2 regions of the Ruegeria sp. CL6 genome follow, and region 1 is predicted to be linked to the other one. Evidence: riboswitches for the same ligand, from Rfam matches in the RefSeq annotation. Region 1 holds a riboswitch; the other holds the start of a gene.
What was found. A riboswitch is a leader RNA that binds a small molecule or an ion and turns the genes downstream of it on or off. The one in region 1 is predicted to bind cobalamin.
Positions count from the first base shown of each region.

Region 2: it holds a riboswitch for cobalamin, as region 1 does, so the genes downstream of both, ACR0LH_RS17065 (hypothetical protein) here and ACR0LH_RS03410 (DUF1636 domain-containing protein) in region 1, are expected to answer to the same signal.

Region 1 covers NZ_JBQFPR010000001.1:679,551-687,015, reverse strand. Annotated here, with positions in the region: gene cobN (cobaltochelatase subunit CobN) at 1-2,502, opposite strand, end outside; gene cobW (cobalamin biosynthesis protein CobW) at 2,517-3,572, opposite strand; gene ACR0LH_RS03410 (DUF1636 domain-containing protein) at 3,569-3,949, opposite strand; cobalamin riboswitch at 4,044-4,250, opposite strand; gene ACR0LH_RS03405 (LysR substrate-binding domain-containing protein) at 4,323-5,207, opposite strand; gene ACR0LH_RS03400 (NAD(P)-dependent oxidoreductase) at 5,308-6,264, shown strand; tRNA gene ACR0LH_RS03395 (tRNA-Cys) at 6,310-6,383, opposite strand; gene ACR0LH_RS03390 (protein-L-isoaspartate O-methyltransferase family protein) at 6,611-7,264, shown strand; gene ACR0LH_RS03385 (TolC family outer membrane protein) at 7,360-7,465, shown strand, end outside.
Region 2 covers NZ_JBQFPR010000006.1:160,573-168,037, reverse strand. Annotated here, with positions in the region: gene ACR0LH_RS17080 (bifunctional 2',3'-cyclic-nucleotide 2'-phosphodiesterase/3'-nucleotidase) at 1-1,564, shown strand, start outside; RNA gene ffs (signal recognition particle sRNA small type) at 1,604-1,702, shown strand; gene ACR0LH_RS17070 (alpha/beta hydrolase family protein) at 1,729-2,586, opposite strand; cobalamin riboswitch at 2,723-2,945, shown strand; gene ACR0LH_RS17065 (hypothetical protein) at 3,109-3,435, shown strand; gene ACR0LH_RS17060 (protein-tyrosine phosphatase family protein) at 3,438-3,935, opposite strand; gene ACR0LH_RS17055 (DNA polymerase III subunit gamma/tau) at 4,106-5,866, shown strand; gene ACR0LH_RS17050 (YbaB/EbfC family nucleoid-associated protein) at 6,102-6,446, shown strand; gene recR (recombination mediator RecR) at 6,511-7,104, shown strand; gene ACR0LH_RS17040 (hypothetical protein) at 7,126-7,465, opposite strand, start outside.

The sequences.
Region 1 (7,465 bases):
GAACAGGCCCGAGACGCGCAGCGTCACATCCAGACGCGGGCGGCTGAGATCGGTGATCGGCAAAACCTCGATGCCCGATACCCGTTCCGACCCCTTGTCCCAGACCGGTTTCACGCCCAGCAGGTGCAGCGCCATGGCGAATTCCTCGCCCGCCGTGCGCATGGTGGCCGACCCCCAGAGGTCAACGATCAGCCCTTTGGGATAGTCGCCTTCTTCTTGCAGGTGCCGCCGCACCAGTTCCTCGGCCAGTTTCACGCCCTGCGTATAAGCGGCGCGGGTCGGGACCGAACGCGGGTCGGTGGTATAGAGGTTACGGCCCGTCGGCAGCACGTCCGAGCGCCCGCGATAGGGCGAGCCGGACGGCCCGGCCTCGATCCGTTTCCCGGCCAGCGCGTCGATCAAAGCGCTGCGTTCAGCATGGGCCGAGGGCGCGGGGTCGAAATTGCCGGTGACGTCGGGCACACGGCCAAAGATGTGCAGGCCGTCCCCGAACTGGCTTTCCTTGATGTCACAGACAAAGCGGTCGATGCGGGTGATCGCCTCGGCGGTGCAGGTGGCCTGATCCAGACCCAGATCGCTTTCCAGCCCGATGGCCTGCGCTTCATCGCGGATATCCTCTTGCAGCCGGTCACGGCGCTTGGGGTCCAAACCATCGGCGTTCGAGAATTCGTCCAGCAGCGATTCCAGCCGAACCATCCGATCCGGCGTGCCGCTTTCCTTCAGCGCGGGCGGGATATGACCCAGTGTGACGGCTCCGATGCGGCGTTTGGCCTGAGCTGCTTCGCCCGGGTCATTGACGATGAAGGGGTAGATCACGGGCAGGTCGCGGATCAGCGCCTCGGGCCAGCAATCGGCAGACAGCGCGACGGATTTGCCCGGCAGCCATTCCAGCGTGCCGTGCGCGCCGATATGGATCAGCGCATCGGCGCGCAGGCTTTTGCGCAGCCACAGGTAGAAGGCAACATAGCTGTGGCGCGGGGTGCGCGACAGGTCGTGGTAGTCGTCATCGCGCAGTTCGGGCGTTCCGCGTTCGGGTTGCAGCGCGATCAGAGCCTTGCCCCGGCGCAGCGCGGTGAAATGGAAGGCTCCATCGGCGAATGCGGGATCATCCTCGGGCGTGCCCCAAACCGTTTGCAGGTCAGTGCGCAGTTGTTCGGACAGGTCCGCCAGCGCGGCTTGATACTCGGTCAGCGGCCACGAAATACGCGCGTCCAACAGCGCCTCAGAGATTGGTTCGGCGGGGGCGGTATCATAGCCCTCGGCCTGTAAATCAGACAGCATTGCCTCGGCCGAGGCGAGTGCGTCCAGACCAACCGCATGGGCCATCTGCCAGTCCTTGCCGGGATAGGTAGACAGCACCAGCGCAGGCACCTGATCGGCCTTGGGTTTGTCCTGCAGGTTCAGCCAGCCGGTGACATGGTCGATGATCGCCTCGATCCGCTCACTTTCGGCCCGGTGCGCGAAACGGGAATATTCGAGATCGGGATCGCGTTTGCCTGGTTCCTTAAAGGACGCAATGCCCGCGTTGATCCGCCCATCCACTTCGGGCAGCACCACATGCATGGCGAGGTCGGCGGGGGACAGACCGCGCTCCGCCTCGGCCCAGGCTTTGCGGCGCGAGGTGGCCAGTGCGACCTGAAACACCGGGACATTCGCGGCGTCCAAGGGGGACGTACCCGACGCGCCTTTGCCAGAGAATGAGGTGGCGTTGATGATAGCCGACGGGTTCAGCGCTGAGATGTTTTCACGCAGCCAGTCAGCGGCGGCCGGGGCTTTCAGCGAGGGGGCGAACAGGCCCACGGCGTCCAATCCCCGCGCACGGAGGCTGCGGATCAGCGCGGCCACCGGTGCAGTATCGGCCGAGGTCAGATAGGCGCGATAGAACGTGACGGGGATACGTTTTGCATCACCAGTGAACGCCTTTTCTACCGGGATCACGCCCCGATCCGGGCACCATGCGCCACATTCGGGCAGGGTTTTGGCACCCATTACCGGCCCGGCATAAAGCCCCGCAGCCAGCGCCATTTGCGCCAAGGCAGCCTGAGCTGCAACTTCGCCGCCCGTATCGCACAGATGCGCCAACCGGCGCAGGGTCGAAACGGGCAGGGTGGAATAGTCGTCCAGCCTTGTATCCTCGCGCCCGTCAGCGGGCAGGACGGCCACGGCGATCCCCTTGGCCTGCGCCAGCGCCAGAACCTGTTGCAACCCGTAGGCCCAATAAGGCACTCCGCCGATCAGACGGATCAGGATGCCCTTTGCACCATCAAGCGTCTGCTCGACATAGGTATCCACCGAGAGGGGATGTTTCAGCGCCGTCAGATTAGCCAGCCGCAGGGTCGGCATCCGACCTTCCGGCCCGCCACCGCGATGCCAGCCCGCCGCGAAAGCGCCGAGGTCGCTGTCCGAGAAGGACAGCACCACCAAATCCGCCGGGCTCTGGCCCAGATCGGTCGGGGTCTCGGATTCCTCGAGCCCGTGGCTTTCGCGGAAGACGACGTGCATGGTTTACCCTGTGCTTACTCGGCGGCCTCGGTGACCCCCACGAGGATATCGCGGATTTCAGCCTCTTTGATGTCGTCATGTTCGGCGATCACCACCAGACGTGAGCAGCGATCCTCGCCGGGTTCCCACGGGCGGTCATACTGATGACGCACGCGCGCACCCACGGCCTGAACCAGCAGGCGCATCGGTTTGCCCTGAACGGCCGCATAGCCTTTGACGCGCAGGATATTCAGTTCCTTGGCCAGTCGTTCGATCTTGGCAACCAGATCGAGGGGGTCGGTTTGCTCGGGCAGTTCGACGATGATGCTTTCAAAATCGTCATGCTCGTGATCGTGGTGGCCGTCATGATGGCTGGGGCGGGCGTCCATGTCATCCTCGGCGGCGGCCTCAAGGCCCAACACGACGCGCACGTCCACCACGCCTTCGGCGACCTCAACCACGGGCAGAGGGCGCGGGGCTTCGGCTGCGATGATCTCTTTGGCTTTGGCGACGCCCTCGGGACCGGCCAGATCGGGCTTGGTCAGCAGGATGATATCGGCGCAGGAAATCTGATCCTCGAACACCTCGGACAGAGGCGTTTCGTGGTCGATGGAATCGTCGGCCATGCGCTGGGCATCCACCGCCTCGACATTGGGGGCAAAGCGACCGGCGGCGACGGCCTCGGCATCGGCCAGAGCGATCACGCCATCGACAGTGATTTTCGAGCGGAGATCGGGCCAGTCGAACGCCTTCAGCAGCGGCTTCGGCAGCGCCAAACCGGATGTTTCGATCAGGATGTGATCTGGACGCGGCTCAAGCGCCATCAGCGCCTCGATCGTGGGGATGAAATCATCGGCCACGGTGCAGCAAATGCAGCCGTTCGCCAGTTCCATGATGTTTTCCGCCGGACAATCAGGAATAGCGCAGGACTTCAGGATGTCTCCATCCACACCCACATCGCCGAATTCGTTGACCACGATGGCCAGACGCTTGCCCTGTGGGTTCTGCATCAGATGACGCACCAACGTGGTCTTGCCCGAGCCCAGAAAGCCGGTGATCACGGTGACAGGAAGTTTCTCAAGATTGCTCATTTCAGGGCTCCAATCGGGGGAATGCGGGCTGCGCAGTTTTTGCGGAAATGTTCAGGGCGCTCGCGCCATTTGACCAGGCCGTCTTCGGTCGCAAGGTACTTGGTCGCGCCTTCGACGATGGTTTCGACGTGATCGCTTTCATTGAGGTGTTCATACACGAACGTCCAGCGATCCGGCCCGCCGCGCAAAACGATCGAGCATCCCTGATCGCAATTCGACAGGCACTCCACCGCTTTCAGGGTCACGCCCTCTGGCAGTTCGGCTTGCTCAAGAGCTTTGTGCAGCAAAGCGCCAGGCCGCTGCGCGTCATCCTCGACAGGCAGACCCCGTCGGCAGGTGGTGCAGACCAGCAGTTCGACCGGAGCGGTCTCGGTCATGTCTCTCATCCCCCCAAATCCTCTTTGTGGGGGACGGGGTCTCATGCGGGCCACGTGTTGCGACATGGGCCCGACACCGGAACACCCCGTCCGGTTACATCTTCGGGTGCTGGCAGGTCTCCCGGCTTGCGGATGTCAGAGGCGGGCCTCTGTCGGATGTCCCGCCTTCCCGGCCTTTCGGCCAGTGGCTTTGGGCACCCTCTCCGGTCACGGTCGCGGGGGCGGCTGTGTTTTACGGAAGATCCGCTGACACATTCCCTTTTCATCCTCTATCGAGGACACCAACGGATCGGACATGCGGCACGGGTGGGGGGCTTGTCAAGCGTGGCGGACGGTATGAAATCCTCTAGGTTAGAAAAGCGACCAGCCAATGTCAGTCAGCGGCATGTTCTGCCACCCTTTCACGCAGCCAGGCACGAAACAGCCCGACCGCCGCCGAGGGATGAGGTTCTTCTGGCCCGCAGATCAGGTAGTGCGATTGCGCAAAGGGAATCGCGGGTCCGGCCAGTTCAATGGGCGCGCCCTGGGCAATGGCGTTTCTGGCAAAACGCTCCAATATCGTCGCATAACCCGCTCCGGCCATCACCAGTTGCAGCGCGGCGACAGAGGTGTCGGCAGAATACAGCGGCGGCATGCTGGGATGCGCCAGCCCGGTCGCTTCAAAATAACGTGCCCAATTGTCCTCGTATCCAAGGATGTGGATCAGGGGGCCGGATTGCAGGTCTTTCAGCTTTGACAGCGCCCCGCCTGCGCGCTTTACGGGAACCAGCCTTTCCTCGGTCAGCTTTTCCGATGTCACACCCGGCCAGTCCCCGTATCCCAACCTGATTTCAACATCCACGTCATCAGGAGCGAGGTTGTCATTCCAGATATGTGACACAAGGCGGACAGGAGTACCTGAGTGCCGTGCGCAGAAATCTGGCAACTCGGCGGCGATCCAATATGTCGCCGTTGAGATCGCAGCCCTTACCGTCAATGTCTGGCGCGATGTTGGACCGAACAGACTGTTGGTAGACAGCGAGATATCGGCCAGCGCACGTCTGACAGTCAGAGAATAGGACTGGCCCAGTTCGGTCAGGTCCAGCCGCCGCGCTTTTCTGGTGAACAGTTGCTGGCCCAGCTCAGCTTCCAGAGACCGGATATGCAGCGATACGGCGGTCTGGGTCAGCCCAAGTTCACGCGCCGTTGTCGTGAAATTCAAGTGCCGTGCCGCGGATTCAAAGCTGCGCAGCCATACGAGGTTGGGAACACGATCCATTTATCACCAAAAAATTCATGTCATAAAGCCGATTATTATTCGTTTCAGTTCGTGTTTCGCAACAAGGATAGTCGGGGTGAATCTATCGGGAGGAATCGCTATGAAAGTGGGCTTTATCGGATTGGGCAATGTCGGCGCGAAGCTATCAGGCTCGCTTTTGCGAAACGGCGTTGATCTGGTCGTCCATGACCTAAGCTCGGATCTGGTTTCCGAATTTGTCGCCAAAGGCGCGCAGGCCGCCGAAGGCCCGGCGCAAATGATGCGCGATTGCGATGCCGTGATCACGTGTCTGCCGTCTCCTGCCGCTTCGGACGCTGTGATGCAGGACATGTTGCCCGAGGTTAGGCCGGGAAAGATATGGATGGAGATGTCCACGACAGACGAAGCCGAGGTAAAGCGTCTGGGCGCACTGGTCATGGACCGCGGAGGGGCTGCCGTTGATTGCCCGGTCTCAGGTGGGTGTCATCGCGCGGCAACGGGCAATATCTCGATCTTCGCGGGATGTGACCGACAGACTTTCGAGCGCATATTGCCGTTCCTGACAACAATGGGCAGGCGTATTCTACATACCGGGGATCTGGGGTCCGCGTCAGTGTTGAAAGTCCTGACAAATTACCTTGCAACGGCGAATCTGATTACCTGCGCCGAAGCGTTGGTAACGGCCAAGGCTGCGGGGATGGACCTGAATACGACATACGAAGCGATCAAGATCTCCTCGGGGACCTCATTCGTTCATGAGACCGAAAGCCAGGTCATCCTGAACGGTTCAAGGGATATTTCGTTCACCATGGATCTTGTGAAAAAGGACATTGGCCTGTTTCAAGAGGTCGCAGACCGCGCGGGTGTCCCGCTGGAAATGAACCCGCTGATGATGCGCATTTTTGACGATGGAATAGCGCGTTACGGCGACCGAGAGCTCTCTCCCAACATTATTCGCCGTCTTGAGGACGCGACGGGTCTAGACATCACCGCCCCCGGGTTTCCCGTTGAAATGGAAGACGATGAGCCGGAAGAACCCGGCTATGAGGTAGTCCCGACGGGTCGTGGGGCCGAATGACGCAATTCGGCGCGGCGCGGGAATTTTGTGGTCATATTGAGGAGATGGAGGCGAGTACCGGAATCGAACCGGTGTACACGGATTTGCAATCCGCTGCGTCACCACTCCGCCAACTCGCCTTTTCAAGTAAAATCAAATACTTGCCGTGGTGTGACAGGCGTTTTAACAGCTTTCGTCTGGGGCGTCCAGAGGGTTGCACTCAAAATTCCACGCCTTGAGCGCCAGCATCCTTAGCTCATTGCAAAGATTTCCTGTTCTGCGGCAAAAGTTTCGTCGTCTGGCCGTTGCCGGTTCAGCCGCGATATGGCAAAAGCCGGTAATCCAAGGGAATAGTAAGAGCGATCCAATGACAGATTTCGCAGCCCGGCGCCGCACGATGGTTGATACGCAAATCCGGCCTTCCGATGTAACGAAGTTCCCCATCATCGACGCGATGTTGAACGTGAAAAGGGAAAACTTTGTACCGGATGCCCAGCGAGAGGCCGCATATGTCGAGGGATTGATCGACCTTGGTGGCGGGCGTAGCATGCTGGAGCCTCGCACTCTGGCTAAGATGTTGGACGCGCTTAATATTTCAAACGAAGAAGTGGTTCTCGACGTGGGGTCGGCGATCGGCTACTCGACCGCCGTAGCGGCGCGCATGGCTCAGTTGGTCGTGGCTGTCGAGGAGGATGAGGATCTGGCAGCAGAATCCCAAACGCTCCTTATGGAAGCGGACGCGGACAACGCTATCGTGCATGTCGGTCCCCTTGAGCAAGGCGCGACCGAACATGGCCCTTATGACGTGATCATGGTCCAAGGCGGTGTAGAGCAAGTGCCAGATGCACTGATTGACCAGCTTAAAGAGCATGGGCGCATCGCTTGCCTTTTCATGGAGGGTGAGCTGGGGACTGTGCGGATCGGTCATAAATCCGGTGGTCGCGTGACTTGGCGCCATGCGTTTAACGCCAACGCGCCGATACTGCAGGCATTTTCCGCGGAACGTGCATTTTCGCTATAATTTGCAGACAGATTATTCTGCCGCCTTGATTAGTTGAAAACAAAGGCGCAAACTACACGTAGGGCTGCGTAATTTTGATTTGAGAGGATTTCGTAATGAGTTCTAAGTCGGGAGGTAAGCTGGTCAAGGCTTTGGCGTTGACGGCTGGTATCGCACTCAGCGTTGTTCCGGGGCGGGCGGCTTGGGCCGACAACCTGACCG
Region 2 (7,465 bases), on a different contig from region 1:
TGGATTGGGTAACCACGATTTCGGGTTCGGACTGGATGTCCTGGATCGAGTGATGGGGCAGGCACCGTGCCCGGTTCTTTGCAGCAATGCCACCCGGCAGGACGCGGCTCCGATCTGGCAAAGCCAAGCGATTCTAGACCGCTCCATCAGCGCAAACGGGCAGATAGCCCCTTTGAAAATTGGCGTCTTTTCTGTCCTGCCTCCGCAAACGGCCAAGTGGGAGGCCAACCATTTGAAAGGTGTCGTGGACATAGACGACATCGTGACTTGCGCACGAACCAAAACGAAAGAGCTAAAGTCTGCCGGATGCGACCTGATAATCGCGCTGGCGCATACCGGGCTGGGCACTTCGGCGCCGGAACCCCTGATCGAAAACGCCATTATCCCCTTGGCGGCCGTGGGTGGCATCGACGCGATCATCGCTGGACATTCGCATCTGACGCTTCCCGGGGCTGCGCATGACGGATTGGAGCATGTCGATTGGCAAAAAGGTTTCGTCCATGGAAAGCCGGTCGTGATGCCCGGCGCTGCGGGGTCGCATCTGGGGGTGATTGACCTGAACCTCAGCGCGGAACAAAACGGAAAATGGAGGGTCACCAGCCAACGCGCAGACCTGCGCCCCATATCGCCCACCGCGCCTCTGAACCCGCCAGTAGAAGACCCGGAAATTCAACGCCTGTTTGCCGAAGCACATGCTGCTACGCGAAAGATATCTGACCAGCCTGTTGGGAAAACACGGCGGCATCTGCACAGCTACTTCAGTTTTTGCGCTGCGGATCGTGGGCTTGCGCTGGTGGCATCGGCTCAGGCTGCGGCCCTGCGGCCCTACCTGAAAGGCACCCCGCTCGAGAGCCTTCCGGTCCTATCGGCGGTTTCGCCTTCAAAATTCGGGGGCCGTGCCGGGCCGCGCTTTTTTACCGACGTGCCGCCGGGCCAGATCCGCTTGCGCCATGTTCACGACCTCAGCATTTTTCCGAACGAATTGATGGCCGTCATCGTCACGGCAGAGCAAGTGAAGGAATGGCTCGAAATGTCGGCCAGTGTCCTCAACCAGATGCAGCCGGGCCACCAGCGAGACTTATTGAGCCCCGGGCGCGCCGGTCACAACTTTGATGTCCTGCACGGTCTGACCTACCAGATCGACCTCAGCCACCCTGCCCGTTTCGATATGGGCGGCGACATGACCAACCCATTGAACAGCCGGATTCGCGACCTGCAGTTCGACGGCCACCCCATTTGCAAGTCGCAGTCTTTCGTAGTTGCCCTGAACAACTACAGGGCAAATGGCGGCGGGCATTTTCCATTTGTTGATAGCGCACCGCAAATTCCCCTGCCGGTCTTGCCAATTCAACGCACCCTGCGGGATTACCTGTCTGGAGTGACCGACCCTGATCCGCTGGACAACGCCAAACCTCCGTTCACGCTTGCGCCAGTGCCAGGCGCTTTTGCCATCCTGAGAACCGGGGCCAAAGCCCTGCAACACTTGGCCGAACTGGACGAATTCGACCCAAAACCAATCGAGCAGGACGACAGTGGGTTTACGCAAATTCGATTGACACTCTGACGGGTTGTCATTTGCGCGACAGATGCCTATATCGACCCCTGAGAGGTTGGCGCGGGCGAGCGCCTCGCCAACCTGGTCAGGTCCGGAAGGAAGCAGCCACAACGAGCCCCGCTTGGGTCGATGTCCAACCTCTCACTTCTCCAAACCGAATATTTGTTACCGCGTCAGGCGATCAAACGGGGCCAAATGGCGGCGCTTCGGCGTGCAAAGATTCCGATATGCCCAATCTGTTTCAATCCAAAATCTTGCGCTGACAACAGATTCCGACGTGCACTTGGACCATAAAGGTTGGCCAGACGCCACACGGCCTTTGGCGGCGCCAGTTGGTCGTCTTCAAGCGCAAACAATTCCACGGGCTTTCCGTGCTTGGACCAGTCCGCAGCCGGTAGGCTTTTTCCGATTTCGGGCAGGTAATTCTGGGGCGCAGTGCACCAATCGCGCCACTGCCAATACACACCTGACGGCAGATCAGCGCCAAACCCGGTGGCCTTGCCCGGAAGGTACCCCAAAGATTTTACAACCAGAGGCACGTGGCCGTACCAGAACATCGAAGCCAAGGCGCGGTAGGGCCACGGGTGATCTGACAAAGTCGCCAGACCCGAACAAATACAGATCATACGGTCGATCTGTTCACAATCGGGCGAAACGGGGCCGAGCATGCCACCAAGGGAATGACCGATGCTCCACTGTTGCGCGTTAGGGAACCGTCTACGCATTTCGGCGCGCGCCGCAGGCATGTCATTCAAGGCCCAACCCGCCATTGTCGCCTGCGCGTCCTGCCTCCGCCCTGTCAGGGAATCGCCGAAATCGCTGTAGTCGTAGGTCAGACAGGCGATACCCTGTTCGGCCGCCAGCCAGTGAGCGAAGTGCTGGTAGTAATCTCGCGGAACACCCGTCGCGCCGTGCACGACAACGGCAATCTCTGGCTTTGTCATCGGCAAATACAATCGCGCCGACAATTTTGCCTGGCCAGAGGGAATCAAGAAATCCTCGATCAGCACCGACTGCAAGTTATCCAACATGGGCCCTCTCGAAGCTACTGAACTGTTCGGTTCACTCTCCTATCGGGCCATTTGCACCCACAGAGTCAAGAGCGCGCAAGAGTGACCATGCGTCCGTTTGAATTCTACTGCACGCTTGACTCGGAAGGATTTCACCCGCTAGCGATGGCGTGATGGTTCTCGTTCCCGATCTCTGGGGGCGGGATGAAAAGGGAACACGGTGCGGTCCCAACCGGAGAAACCGGAACGGACCAAGGCCGCGACTGCCCCCGCAACTGTAAGCGGTGAGCAATGCCGAGACACCACTGGCCAAATGGCTGGGAAGGTCGGCAACGCGAAGACCCGCAAGTCAGGAGACCTGCCATCGAACCAAAACCGAAACTCGGGCGGGGCGTCCGGGCAGGTCTTCAGTTCGCTGAACCTTCCTGACCAATGCCCCGGCCAACGCGCGGAGGGCGCAGTATGATCTGGAAGACAAAAACTCACGAATTTTCGGCAACGGTATGCCAGAGGACCGGCAGACCCTGCCCGGCGCTGGCTCAGATGGCGCGCGCATTGGCGGATGCGATGGCGACCGCGCAGCCTGCGACCAACCGTGAATTCGAGGTGGAGGGCAGCGGCGAGCTGGCTCATTGCGCCGACGGGTGCACCGCACGTTTTCGCGCGGATCACGCTCAGATCAGGGTGTTTTGCGGCATCGGCTCTGACACGCCCGCCGCAATCTTAAATGAATACGCCGACCTGATGTTCGGTCAGGACACAACCTTCATGCCAGCCGGAGTTGTTTCTGAATTGCCGTGCGCAATGCTCGAAGTGACAACACTTGCGGCGCGACCAGCGTCCGACGCGCAGCATCAGCTCGGGGTGTGACGTCAAGCGCCACGCGGAACCGGTGCCGTCGCCCAGGCAAGCTGCGCGGCGGTTTCCACTGCGCATGGCCTTGCGGCCCGCAATCGGCGCAGAGCCTGCTCGGGGGTTTCGTCGCTTTCCACCATGAGGCGCAATACCGTCATTCCGGAACGCCCGCACCCGCCCCGGCAGTGCACCAGAACCTTGCCGCCACCTGAAAGTATCCGCAGCGCCGCAGCGCTGACTTCCGACCATTCTGTTTGCGACCCTGATGACGGGGCACCAAAATCTTCGATCGGCAGGTGAACCCATTTGACCGAATTGCACTGCAAATCGTGTCCCAGCCCGCTCGCCCTGGCATCTGCCATTTCGATGTCCGTCGTCATTGAGATCACCAGATCTGGCCGCCATTCAAGGAGTGTTCCCAGATCCCCAGCGTAGTCCCCATGCCGACCCGGTATCGGAGCCAAGGCCACCAAGCCGGAACCAATCGGTACGGGATAGATTTCAAACTTGTCCAAAAAAACCACGCAGCCTGCATAGAAAGCCCGCGAACGGGGCAAACATACTTACCGAAAGCTGTACCTCCTGCGATCTGCCATGCCAAATCGAAATTCATCGCACCCTGCTGTGGACGTAGGCGGCGGGGGTCACTACGCTGCAAAGCTGATACGAATCCGACAGAGCAGACATGACCGAAACTCCAAGCCCCGCCTATCAGGTGCTCGCGCGTAAATACCGTCCTGAAACTTTTGCCGACCTCGTGGGCCAGGACGCGATGGTGCGCACGCTGAAAAACGCATTCGAGGCCGATCGGATCGCGCAGGCATTCATCATGACCGGCATTCGCGGCACCGGCAAAACCACAACGGCGCGGATCATTGCCAAGGGCATGAACTGCATCGGACCAGACGGCGAAGGCAAAGCCACGATCGAACCCTGCGGCCAGTGCGAACACTGCGTGGCCATCATGGAAGGCCGCCACGTTGACGTGATGGAGATGGACGCCGCAAGCCGCACCGGAGTGAACGACATTCGCGAGATCATCGAAAGCGTCCGATATCGCGCCGCCAGTGCACGCTACAAGATATACATCATCGACGAAGTTCACATGCTGTCGAACAGTGCGTTCAACGCTCTGCTCAAGACCCTTGAAGAACCGCCCGAGCACGTGAAGTTCATCTTCGCCACCACCGAGATCCGCAAGGTTCCGGTGACGGTCCTGTCCCGGTGTCAGCGCTTTGACCTGCGCCGGATCGAACCCGAGGACATGATCGGCCTGCTGAATAAGATCGCAACTGCCGAGAACGCTCAGATCGCCGAGGATGCTCTGGCGCTGATCACCCGCGCGGCGGAAGGATCGGCTCGGGATGCGACCTCGCTGTTGGATCAGGCTATTTCACACGGTGCCGGGGAAACCAGTGCCGATCAGGTGCGGGCCATGCTGGGATTGGCCGATCGCGGGCGAGTGTTGGACCTGATGGACATGATCCTGCGCGGCGATACCGCCGGAGCTTTGACGGAGCTGGGCGGCCAATATGCCGAAGGTGCCGACCCACTGGCCGTGCTACGCGACCTTGCCGAGATCACGCATTGGGTCTCGGTGGTCAAGATAACGCCGGACGCTGCAGAAGACCCGACGGTCTCGCCTGACGAACGCGCGCGGGGCGTTCAGATGGCCGAAGCCCTTCCGATGCGCATCCTGACCCGGATGTGGCAGATGCTGTTGAAAGCGCTCGAAGAGGTTTCGGCCGCGCCAAATGCGATGATGTCGGCGGAAATGGCCATTATCCGGCTGACCCATGTCGCCGACCTGCCCACCCCGGAAGATCTGATCAGACGTCTTCAGGACGCGCCACCCCCTGCCCCCAACGGCGGACCCGGCGGCGGAATGCCAGCGCCGACGCACGGCACCGTTCAGGCACATGCACCTGCAGCACGGTCTTACGCGGCGCCAGCAGGTGGCGGCGCGGGCGCACCCAGCGCAGCTTTGGCGCGGGACACTCAGACCGCCTTGGCCCGGTATCCGACCTTTGAACATGTGGTCGAACTGATCCGCACAAACCGGGACGTGAAACTGCTGGTCGAGGTTGAAAACGGCGTGCGACTGGTTTCGTACCAGCCGGGACGGATCGAGTTCACTCCGGCCGACAATGCTCCGACGGATTTGGCGCAAAGGCTGGGATCGGCGTTGCAACGCTGGACCGGAAATCGCTGGGCGGTATCAGTCGTATCGGACGGTGACACGGCGACAATCGCCGAGGTCAGGGACGCGGCAGACCTCGCGCTGCGGGCGCAGGCCGAGCAGCATCCGCTGGTTCAGGCGGTGCTGGAACAATTCCCAAAAGCCCGGATCAAAAGGATCGAAACGCCCGAGGAACGCGCCGCCAAGGTCGAAACAGAAGCCTTGCCCGAAGTCGAAGACGAATGGGACCCGTTCGAGGAGGATTGAACCCTTCGCGAAATCAATACCCGCAATGCTCCCGCGCCCGCCACGGGTCATCGGCTGACGCCGATACCCCTGAGCGGACTTGGGCCCGGCAGCGCGGGCAAGGCCCGCGCTGCCGGGCCCAACGGGAGGAAAGGTCTTGCCAAAGACCTTGACGACGGGCGGGAGACCTACGGCCCTTGTGCCGCGCGGGTGCCGCCCGTATTTAGACTTCAAACTGACTTACAGGAGAAACACGATGCTCAAAGGACTCGGCGGTCTGGGCGACATGGCCAAGATGATGAAATCCGCACAGGATTTGCAGACCAAGATGACCGACATGCAGGAAGAACTGAACACCATCATGGTTGTTGGCGAATCCGGTGCCGGGCTGGTCAAGGCCACCGCCACTGCAAAAGGCGAACTGAAAGGTCTGGACATCGACCCATCGATCTTCAACGGCGACGACAAGGAAGTGGTCGAAGACCTGATCCTTGCCGCCATTAAGGATGCGCAGACCAAAGCGGCAGAGCGGTCGCAGGAAGAAATGGCAAAGCTCACCGAAAGCATGGGCCTGCCCGCAGACATCAAGCTGCCGTTCTGATAGACACTCCTGATGAAACACAGGCCGGGCGCCACTGCCCGGCTCATTTGCAGGAGCGCGCGCAGTGAGCTCGAACAGCGACATCGACAACCTGATCGACCTGTTGGCCAAGCTGCCAGGGTTGGGCCCGCGCTCGGCCCGCCGCGCTGTGCTGCACCTGATCCGCAAGCGCGCCCTGCTGCTGACCCCCCTATCCGATGCCATGCAGCAGGTCGCCATCACCGCCCGCGAATGTCTGAACTGTGGCAACGTGGGGACGACCGATATCTGCGATATCTGCAACAGCGAGGTCCGCGCGACTGGTGAGCTGTGCGTGGTCGAGGACGTCGCTGACCTTTGGGCGATGGAGCGTGCGGGCGTGTTCAAAGGCCGCTATCATGTTCTGGGCGGCACGCTATCGGCACTGGACGGCGTCGGCCCGGACGAACTGCGCATCCCCCGCCTCAAGGACCGGGTGATGGCTGAAGGAGTTACCGAGGTCATCCTAGCGTTGAACGCCACCGTCGATGGCCAGACCACAGCACACTACATCGCCGATCAGCTAGAGGGGCAGGTCCGCCTGACCTCGCTAGCGCAGGGTGTGCCGATTGGCGGGGAGTTGGACTATCTGGACGACGGGACGATTACGGCAGCGCTGAGGGCGCGGAAGGAGTTGTGAGCCGTTGCGGGCTGTAGCGCGTCAATAGAGCCCATCGGTTTCGTCAATCAGCACCGGTGGCCCCAAATAGTCCGCTTCAAACCGGACGCGCGCGCCACTGTAGTTCTCGAAATGAACCGTTAGTCCGAGGGCATCATTCCTAAATGATCCTTTCAAGTACCCGGCAAAGCTTTCGATACTTCCGACCCAACCATTCGCACTGGACAGCCTGAACTCCGTCCACTTTTTCAGTTCCGTGCTGCGCTCAGCGTCCAGCTTGTGTTCAGGCCAGCGCGTATTTTCGCACTGAAAAACCCCATAGTTCGCATAGGGTTTGGCTGCATCAATGGGCGGCCAGTCAAAGACGTGAAAACGCGCCAAG